3 regions of the Ilyobacter polytropus DSM 2926 genome follow, and region 2 is predicted to be linked to each of the others. Evidence: riboswitches for the same ligand, from Rfam matches in the RefSeq annotation. Region 2 holds a riboswitch; each other region holds the start of a gene.
What was found. Region 2 has a riboswitch for glycine ahead of ILYOP_RS12855 (alanine/glycine:cation symporter family protein). Riboswitches for the same ligand answer to the same signal wherever they lie in the genome.
Positions count from the first base shown of each region.

Region 1: linked by a shared signal. The riboswitch ahead of ILYOP_RS03415 (aspartate-semialdehyde dehydrogenase) and the one ahead of ILYOP_RS12855 (alanine/glycine:cation symporter family protein) in region 2 are both predicted to bind glycine.
Region 3: linked by a shared signal. The riboswitch ahead of ILYOP_RS13550 (threonine aldolase family protein) and the one ahead of ILYOP_RS12855 (alanine/glycine:cation symporter family protein) in region 2 are both predicted to bind glycine.

Region 1 covers NC_014632.1:757,421-760,703, forward strand. The annotation lists gene glyS (glycine--tRNA ligase subunit beta) at 1-198, shown strand, start outside; glycine riboswitch at 1,038-1,115, shown strand; glycine riboswitch at 1,118-1,181, shown strand; gene ILYOP_RS03415 (aspartate-semialdehyde dehydrogenase) at 1,281-2,255, shown strand; gene ILYOP_RS03420 (homoserine dehydrogenase) at 2,252-3,205, shown strand; gene ILYOP_RS03425 (aspartate kinase) at 3,224-3,283, shown strand, end outside.
Region 2 covers NC_014633.1:631,966-635,248, reverse strand. The annotation lists gene ILYOP_RS12860 (YegS/Rv2252/BmrU family lipid kinase) at 1-723, opposite strand, end outside; glycine riboswitch at 998-1,075, shown strand; glycine riboswitch at 1,078-1,143, shown strand; gene ILYOP_RS12855 (alanine/glycine:cation symporter family protein) at 1,240-2,586, shown strand; gene tal (transaldolase) at 2,661-3,283, shown strand, end outside.
Region 3 covers NC_014633.1:791,964-795,246, reverse strand. The annotation lists gene ILYOP_RS13555 (dihydrolipoyl dehydrogenase family protein) at 1-846, opposite strand, end outside; gene ILYOP_RS13550 (threonine aldolase family protein) at 900-1,961, opposite strand; glycine riboswitch at 2,077-2,141, opposite strand; glycine riboswitch at 2,144-2,221, opposite strand; gene ILYOP_RS13545 (HNH endonuclease) at 2,421-3,164, shown strand; partial or broken gene ILYOP_RS13540 (SDR family oxidoreductase) at 3,272-3,283, opposite strand, start outside.

The DNA of each region.
Region 1 (3,283 bases), on a different replicon from region 2:
TTGAATCTTCAAACTAAATCTTATGAAGAATTTTTTAGAAATATTCTTGCGGGTAAAAATGTAATAAATAGATTTTTTGACAGTGTAATGGTAATGGATAAAGATCAATCGTTAAAAAATAATAGACTTTCTCTTTTGAAATCTCTAAATGAGATTTTTAACAGAGTAGCTAAATTGAATTTGATAGAAGAAAAATAAAAAAGGTGTCTTAGGACGCCTTTTTTTATTTATCCAATGAAAAACAAAAATATTTTGAAAAAAAACTTTTTTTTTTGTATCAAATAATTGGTACTAGCTTATAAAACTTCTCAATTAAAAGATCATGAAAATTTTATTAAATTTATAAAAGAAAGACAAGTTTTATAGAGTGAAACATTGTTTAACCCTTGTTAACTCTGGGTTTATTATGAAATATATTTATACTAAAGGCAGATTTTTATTAAAAACCTAGAAAAATTAATATAATGCAAGGAGTTATTTATTAAAAATTTTTAACTTGACGTTAATGGTCTATAACTGCTATTATACATAAAAGTTCTTCTAGGAAAGACAAAGTTATAAAAAACAGTAAAAAGTTTCGAAAGTAAAAATAAAAGTTGTGATAGAGTATTGTCACAAAAGTATAGAGGAGAGAAATGCTATGTTTAGACTAACTATAACCACCACCATAATTATTATGTAGGGTTTGCAATCAGAATTTCTGCTGATTCAGACCCATTTTAGAATAATGAAAATGTGGAATGTTTCTAAGTGGGATAGAGTCTAAAAGTAGTCAAATGCCCGTTTAGAACATATGTTCTTAACGGGCATTTTTTTATAAAATTAAATAACAACCTCATCAAACAGTGAAAAGTCTCAGCCTGATAAATTATACATTAATAAAGGGCTAAAGCTGTAGTGATTAAAGATAATTTTATCAGAGTGAACATAATAATGTTAAATAAAGAAAAAAACTTTTGACATTTCTTTAAAAATCTATTATTATAATCTTCAACACGGTAAATAAATGTCGAGTCACTGACAGCTTAATAAATCGGATGAAGGTATAGGGAGAGAGCTGGTAAAACAGCCACCGAAGAAGTAAATCTTTCAGGTAAATGGACCTATGCTGGACGAACCTCAGGAGAGAACTGTTTGATCAGTCACCGAAGGAGTAACACTCTCAGGTAAAAGGACGGAGGAAAACCCACGCAACTATTTTTGCGTATGGATTGTTTTCTTGAGGTTACATTTTTGTAACCTCTTTTTATATATTTAAATTTTTTTAGGGGGGATTATCAATGAGTTATGTTGTAGCGGTAGTTGGGGCAACTGGTATGGTAGGAAGGAAAATGTTACAGGTACTTGAAGAAAAAAAGTTTCCTGTTAAAGAGATAAAGCTTTTGGCTTCGGCTAGGTCAGCTGGTAAAAAGATGACTTTCAGAGGAAAAGAAGTAGTTGTAGAGGAACTTAAAGCTGAAAGTTTTGTAGGAGTAGATGTAGCACTATTTTCAGCCGGTGGAGAAACAAGTAAGAAATTTGCTCCTGAAGCTGCAGAAAGAGGAGCTATCGTAGTAGACAACTCAAGTGCATGGAGAATGACAGAAGATGTTCCGCTAGTGGTACCTGAAGTAAATCCAGAGGCTATAAAAAATAGCAAAATAATAGCAAATCCAAACTGTTCAACAACACAGTGTGTACTTCCTTTAAAAGTGGTTCAAGACTTATTTGGACTAAAAAGGGTTGTTTACAGCACTTATCAGGCTGTCTCAGGATCTGGTAGAGATGGTATAGAGGAATTAAAAGAAGGGAAAAGATTTTATCCTTATCAGATAAAAAATAACTGCCTTCCGCATATAGATGTATTTTTAGACAATGGCTACACCAAAGAAGAAGAGAAGATGATAAATGAAACCAGAAAGATTCTTGAAGTTCCAGAGTTGCCTATAACTGCAACTTGTGTAAGAGTACCAGTACTTAACTGTCACGGAGTTTCAATAAACGTAGAAACAGAATCAGAAGTTGATATTCAGAAATTAAGAGATGCACTACAAGATTTTCCAGGAGTTGTGCTGTATGACGACCCTAAAAACAATGTATACCCACTGGCTTCAGAATCAGATGAAAAAAATGAAGTATTCGTAGGAAGACTTAGAAAAGATCCAAGCATAAAAAATGGTCTCAACATGTGGGTAGTATCAGATAACCTTAGAAAAGGTGCAGCAACAAACACCGTACAAATAGCAGAGGTACTTGCAAAAGGGGGAAAATTATGAAATTAGGTGTAATAGGATTAGGTACTGTAGGCGAAGGAGTCTTAAAAATTCTTACACTTGAGAAAGATAGATTAGAGGCCATGTTTGGAGAGAAAATAAATGTTACAAAAGTTTGTGACCTTGAAGAGAGAAACTTTCCATTTGGTAAATTTAACTTTACAAATAATTATAAAGAAATACTAGCAGATGAAGAGATCAATACAGTTGTAGAACTAATCGGCGGAGTGGGGATAGCCTTTGAAATAGCAAAGGAAATCCTTGGATCAGGAAGGAACTTAGTGTGTGCAAACAAGCATCTTATAGCTACTCACGGAAAAGAATTATTTGCTCTTGCAGAAAAAAATAATGTTAAGTTTTTCTTTGAGGCAGCAGTTGCAGGAGGGATTCCAGTTGTAACTCCCCTTAAAGAAGGACTTTTTCCAAATAGATTTGAAAGAATAAGAGGGATACTAAACGGTACTTGTAACTATATGCTTTCAAAAATGGAAGAGGGAATGAGTTATGATGAAGCACTTGCAGACGCTCAGGAAAAAGGCTATGCAGAAGCAGATCCTACATTTGATGTAGCTGGTATCGATACAGGACATAAAATAAGTGTTCTTGCATATTTAGCTTGGGGAGAACTAAAGGAATTTTCATCAATACCTATAACAGGGATTGATAAGTTAACTAAGGAAGATATCGAAAAAGCCAAGGCAGAAGGAAAAAGATACAAACTTTTAGGAGAAGCATTTAAAGAAGAAGGAAAGCTGACAGTAAGAGTATCACCACAACTAATTGAAAGCAGCGAACTTCTTTATGATGTAGGCGGAGTTTACAATGCTGTGGAGATAGACGGTTCATATACAGGGAAAACAATATTCTTCGGAGAGGGAGCAGGGATGGACGCAACTGCTTCAGCTGTAGTATCTGACATATATAAAGTTTTAGCCAGTCGTTCTTGGAATTAATACGAGGGGGTAAGGAGAATGGCATTAATAGTACAGAAATTTGGTGGAACAAGCGTAAAGGACACTGAGAGACTGCAG
Region 2 (3,283 bases):
ATGCTCTTTTTTTAAAAACTTAAAAAAGGATAAAAGGGTTTCGGTCATTATTTCTGCCTTTACTATGACAATATCCAAAAGTCCGTCATCTAGCTGAGACTTATAGGCAATATCAATATTTCCAGCACTTTTTCCGTTGAAAGCAAATATAATAAGCGAGTGGCCTGTATATTTTAGTTCTTTAGATTCAACTGTTATCTGAAGTCTCTTGAAATTTGGGATCTCTATAATACCACTGAAATAATATGCCAATTTTCCCATTGTGTTCTTAAGATTGACATTTGTCTTTTGGGAAACATCTGTGAATAAGCCTGTACTGGCAACATTTACAAAATAAGTATCGTTTACTTTTCCAAGGTCGATTAGTTTAACATTAGAACTGAGGATCTGTTGGCAGGCTTCAGATATATCTTTTGGCATTCCCAGACAGGTTGCAAAATCATTGGCAGTGCCAGTTGGAAGTATGGCAACAGGTAAGTCAATACCTGTTTTTTTCATTATATTAATTATTTGATTTACTGTCCCATCCCCACCTGCTATGATTATGTGGTTGTATTCACCTCCAATATCCTTGAATGCATCTTCTATATTAGCTTCATAGCTTATTCTGAAAGCATCAATGGTATATCCCTTTTTCTGATAAACTTTAAAAATAGTATCTAAATGCTTCACTATATAATTTTCACCAGAATATGGGTTGTATATTAACCTTGCCCTTTTCATATTTCCTCCTGAATAAAAAATTAGATAAAAAGTATAACACAGTAACCTATTAAAAGATTACTCTTATTCTTTTATTTTCCTTTATTAGACAGATCCAAAAGAACTTTTGTCATAAAATTATTTTAATAAAATTAAATAATTAAGAGATTATTAATAATATATATAGTAGTCTAAGGGGGTATAAAAAAATATAATGATATGTATTAAAAAAAAACCTTTGACATTTTTTAATAAATTGATTATTATATTTTTAATAAAAATTTAATTAAGTCGGATGAAGGTATGGGGAGAGAGCTGTTTTTACAGCCACCGAAGAAGTAAATCTTTCAGGTAAATGGACCTATACTGGACGAGCCTCTGGAGAGAATTGGTTAATTCTAGTCACCGAAGGAGTAATACTCTCAGGTAAAAGGACAGAGGAAAACAGGCATGGCGTGTTTTCTAGAGGTTGCATTTTTTTGTAGTCTCTTTTTTTATTACGCCCCTTCTGCCATCTGACAGATAAGGGAGGAAAAAATGAAAGAAATTTTAGGACAACTAGACAGCATTATATGGGGATTTCCTACACTTTTTGTACTTGTGGGAACTGGAATTTATCTTACTGTAAATTTAAAAGGTATTCAGATTTCAAAACTTGTAACAGCTTTTAAATTTCTATTTGAAAAAGACGGTAATTCTGATTCTAAAGAGGGAGATGTATCTGGATTTGCAGCCCTTTGTACAGCTCTGGCAGCTACAATCGGTACAGGTAATATCGTAGGTGTAGCAACTGCAATAAAGTTAGGAGGTCCAGGTGCTATATTCTGGATGTGGATTGCTGCTTTCTTTGGTATGAGTACAAAATTTGCAGAAGGATTTCTTGCAATCAAATACCGTGAAAAAAAAGACGGAGAATATTCAGGCGGACCGATGTATTATATCGAAAAAGGTGCTAAAAACAAATTTTTAGGAAAAGTATTTGCTTTTTCTGGAATAATGGTTGCCCTTTTAGGAATAGGGACTTTCCCACAGGTAAACGCAGTGGTAGAAGGTGTGAAAGGTGCCATAGGAATACCGACTATGACTACCGGTATTGTCCTTACAATAGCAGTAGCCCTTGTTACTTTCGGTGGAATCAAGAGAATTTCTCAGGTTGCTTCATTCCTTGTTCCATTCATGGCTGTATTTTATATAGTAGGTGGAGTTGTAATAATGGCTTCAAATCCTTCTGCTACAATGTCGGCTATATCTCTTATAATAAAATCTGCATTTAATGGAAGTGCAGCAGTAGGAGGTTTTGCAGGAGCTGGAATTATGATGGCTATGAGAGCCGGTGTTGCTAGAGGAGTATTCTCAAATGAAGCCGGACTTGGTTCAGCACCAATTGCAGCGGCTAGTGCAAAAACTGACTCACCTGTTAAACAGGGTCTAATATCAATGATAGGACCATTTTTAGATACTTTGATAGTTTGTAGCATTACTGGAATAATAGTTGTTTCATCAGGTTTGTGGTCTCAAGACGGTTTATCAGGATCATTACTTACTTCAAAGGCTTTTGAATTCTACCTTGGTTCTTATGGTTCTCTTATCGTGAACATTGGAATAATATTCTTTGCCTTTACTACAATAATAGGTTGGAACTTCTATGGAGAAAAGTGTACTCAGTATCTTTTCCAAAAGGAAGCTATCAAGTGGTTTAAAGTTATATTCCTTGTGATGATAGCATCAGGACCTTTCTTAAAGCTAGATACAATCTGGCTTATTGCCGATATAGTAAATGGTGTTATGGTAATACCAAATCTTGTTGGACTTTTAGTACTTAGAAAAGTTATTGTCGGAGAAACACTGGCTTTTTTCAAAGAACCAGTTCTTAAAAAGGTTTAGAGTGTAAAAAAAATTGCTTTTTTTAAAATTTTAACCCATAATATATTACAAGCATATAATTCAGGGGGGTTGAAATGAACAAAGAAATCATAAGAGAACTAGATAATCTAGGTCAAAGTTTATGGCTTGATTTTATTAGTCGAGATATCATACAAAGCGGAGAACTAAAAAAACTTATCAATGCTGGGCTTATGGGTGTTACATCAAATCCTAGTATATTTCATAATGCCATAGCAAAAAGTAACGACTATGACAATGAAATAAAAGAACTAGCTTCTAATGGAAGATCAGTTGAAGAGATATACGACGAGTTAACTGTGAGAGATATACAGGAGGCGGCAGATATTCTGAAACCTGTGTATGAAAAAACTGCAGAAAGAGACGGGTATATAAGTCTAGAGCTTAACCCATTGTTGGCAGAAGACACAGAAAAAACCCTTTCAGAAGGAATAAGACTTCATGAAAAGGTAAACAGAGAAAATGTGATGTTTAAAGTTCCTGCAACTGATGAAGGGATAGTGGCTATAGAGGAGCTTATTTCTAGGGGTATCTGTGTAAATATAACACTTATATTTTCTCCAGAGCAGTACCGAAAGACGGCTGAAGCTTATATTAGAGGTCTAAAAAGGCTAGCTGATAATAACGAAGATTTAACCAAGGTTCACTCAGTTGCAAGTGTATTTGTAAGCAGAATAGA
Region 3 (3,283 bases), 160 kb from region 2:
CTCTATACCCTTTTTGTTATATTCTATACCTGCATTTTCAAGCTTTAGAGATGCTGTCGAAGGTTTTCTCCCTACAGCCACTAGCATAGATTCTGCAGATAGTTCACTTTTTTGTCCATCTTTTTCCACAGTGAGGATTATAGTGTTATTGTTTTTTTTAACTTCCACAGCCTTTGTTTTAATGTGTATATTGACTCCTTCGTCTATTAGTTTTTCCCTTAAGATGTGTGCAAACTCCTGGTCCTCCCTAAAGAGAATATTATCTAACATCTCCACTAGATGAACTTCAACTCCGATACGGTTTAAAGCCTGGGCCATTTCCACTCCAATAGCCCCACCGCCTAGGATGATCATGGATTTCGGAATTTCTTCAAGGAGGAATAAAGATTCATTTGTAAGATATTCCACAGTATTTATACCAGGTATAGGGGGCACAAAGGGAGAAGACCCTGTTGCAATAATAATACTCTTACCGCTAAAGGTATTCTCCCCTATTTTTATAGTTTTATTTTCTGTAAATTCAGCCTCTCCCTCTAGAAAATTAATTCCAGTTTTTTCAAGGACTTCGGGAGTCTCATGAGAATAGACATCCTCAATTACTTTTTTTACATCTTTCATTATTTTTCTTGTATCAGGTACAAAGTCACAGTACTTTCTGGCTGAATTTATCTCTTTTGAAATATTTATAAGGGCTTTACTAGGAACACAGCCTGACCAGGTACATTCCCCACCAGTTCTGTTTTTTTCTATGAGAAGTACTGATTTGCCAAAACCCTTTGCAGTGATAGCGCATGTTAGTCCTGCTGCCCCTGCTCCTATAACAATGAGGTCAAAGTCAAAAGTCATTTTTATCCCTCCGTAAAAATTAGTTTTTCAGGGAAGGTCGATGCCTTTTTGTTTTACGAAGCACAGCACGTCCCTTCAGACAAATATATACTTTGTTTTTTTAACACATCCTCTAATTTATCCACAAAAATATCGATATCCTCTTCTGTTATATCAAATGACATTACAAATCTTGATTCTTTTTTGTATTCATTCCATAGGTAAAAGTATGAAAATTCCTGCATCTCTTCAACTGCATCCATAGGGATCTTAGCAAAGACAATATTTGCCATGACATCATTTGTCACTTCCACACCTAGATTTACAAGTTTTTTCTTGAGGTACTTTGCCATACTGTTGGCTTTAGATGCATTTGTATGCCATAAATTATCCTCTAAAAGTCCAAGATACTGGGCAGATATAAATCTCATTTTTGAGTGAAGCTGAAGATTTTGTTTACGAAGTCTAAAGAAGTCCTTTGCTAACTCTTTGTTGAAAAATACGATAGCCTCTCCAAACATAAGACCGTTTTTTGTACCTCCAAAAGACAGCACGTCTACACCACAGTCGGCAGTCATCTCTTTTAAAGAGCATCCTAAGGCTGCAGCAGCATTAGAAAGTCTAGTTCCGTCCATGTGCAGAAGCATGTTGTTTCTTTTTGCAAAGGCAGAAATATTTTTTATCTCTGCAGGAGTGTATACAGTTCCAAGCTCTGTAGCCTGAGTTATAGATATTATATGAGCCTCAGGTTTATGAATGGCGCCCTTAAAAGACAGGAATTTTTCAGCAGCTTTTATACTGAATTTTCCATCTTCAGATGGAACAGGCAGAAGTTGCATCCCAGTTATTTTCGAAGGTGCACCAGCTTCGTCCTGAAATATATGAGCTGTATCAGGGCATAGAACACAGGTAGCTCTTCCTTTCATAGCCTCTAGTGCCAGTACGTTACACCCGGTTCCATTGAATACGAAAAATACCTCTACATCTCCAAAAATCTCTTTAAATTTTTCTTTTGCTTTTATAGTTAGAGGATCCATACCATAGGCAAAAGCATGTCCTTGGTTTGCCTCCATAAGTTTTTCCATAATCTTTGGGTCTACCCCACTAAAATTATCACTCGCAAATGTTCTTTCCATCTTTATCCCCCCTAAAATTATCTATAATAAATATTTTACGACCAACAAAAAATCCGGATGAGATATAAAAAAAGGCTACAAAAAATGCAGCCTCTAGAAAACAAGTGATTGTTTTCCTCTGTCCATTGTACCTGAGAGTATTACTCCTTCGGCGACTGACTAAACAGTTCTCTCCAGAGGCTCGTCCAGAATAGGTCCTTTTACCTGAGAGTTTTACTCCTTCGGTGGCTGATTAATCAGCTCTCTCCCTATACCTTCGTCCGACTTTATTAAATTTTATTTATCGAAGTCATTCTATAGTATTTTATTCTAATTGTCAAAGAAAATTTGAAAAAATATTAAGTTTGGTACTTTAGTCCTAATTTTTTGGACAAGAATATTAAAAGGATAAACTAAAGCACTTTTGAATATTTTATTAATTGCCTTGGCAATATTGAGGTATATTTCAGGGGAGGTTTTATGATAAATGTTATTTTTTTCTGGATGGCAGTTTTTATAATAATTTTTATTTTTACAAGAAAGTCTAAATCTCCTTATGGAGATAAAAAAGATGGAGGGATTCTAGGTTCTGAGAAAATAAATTTCGATAACATAAAGAGAAAAGAGATAAAAGTATTTTTTGACGACAAGCTGACAGATTCTGAAAAGCTTAAACTTTACGGTATCTTTGAAAATAAGTGTTTTAAATGCAGTAGTACAGAGCATTTATCAATAGACCATCACATTCCAATTTCTAAGGGTTATCCCTTAAAGGATAAGGAAGCAGGTTTAAATGCAGTGGTTTTGTGTGAAAAGTGCAATAGAAAGAAGGGAGACACTCTTCCAGATGAGTATTACAAAAAGTATGAACTTATAAGGCTAGAAAATCTCGGAGTAAAAAGTCATCTTTACTATTCTTCCAAAAGGATAAAGGAGGTAGAAAAAAATCTGCTTTCATACAAACTGGATTTTTTGAGGGAGAGTATAGATAAAAAAGAGAAAATAAAATTTGTTTATTTAAACCAGGAGGAAATTTTGTTTACAAGGGAAGGTGTGGAAATACATCCCTTTAAGATTTCAGCAGAAAGAAAACTTTTGTATAGAGGCTGGATTAGAGAGTGGTATTTATTTTCAGAAGAAAACAGGGAAAGGCCTTTTAATATCCGATGGATCTATCATCTGGAAAGGTCTTCAGGGAGAATCAGTATAAAGAATAAATGTTAAAAATATTGTTGTTAGAGACATAAAAGGCTATTGCAGCATTAAAACTTTTGCAATAGCCTAAATTATCCTAAAAATACTTTTAGTTGGTCAACTAGGATTTTTATTAACTACAGCGGCCA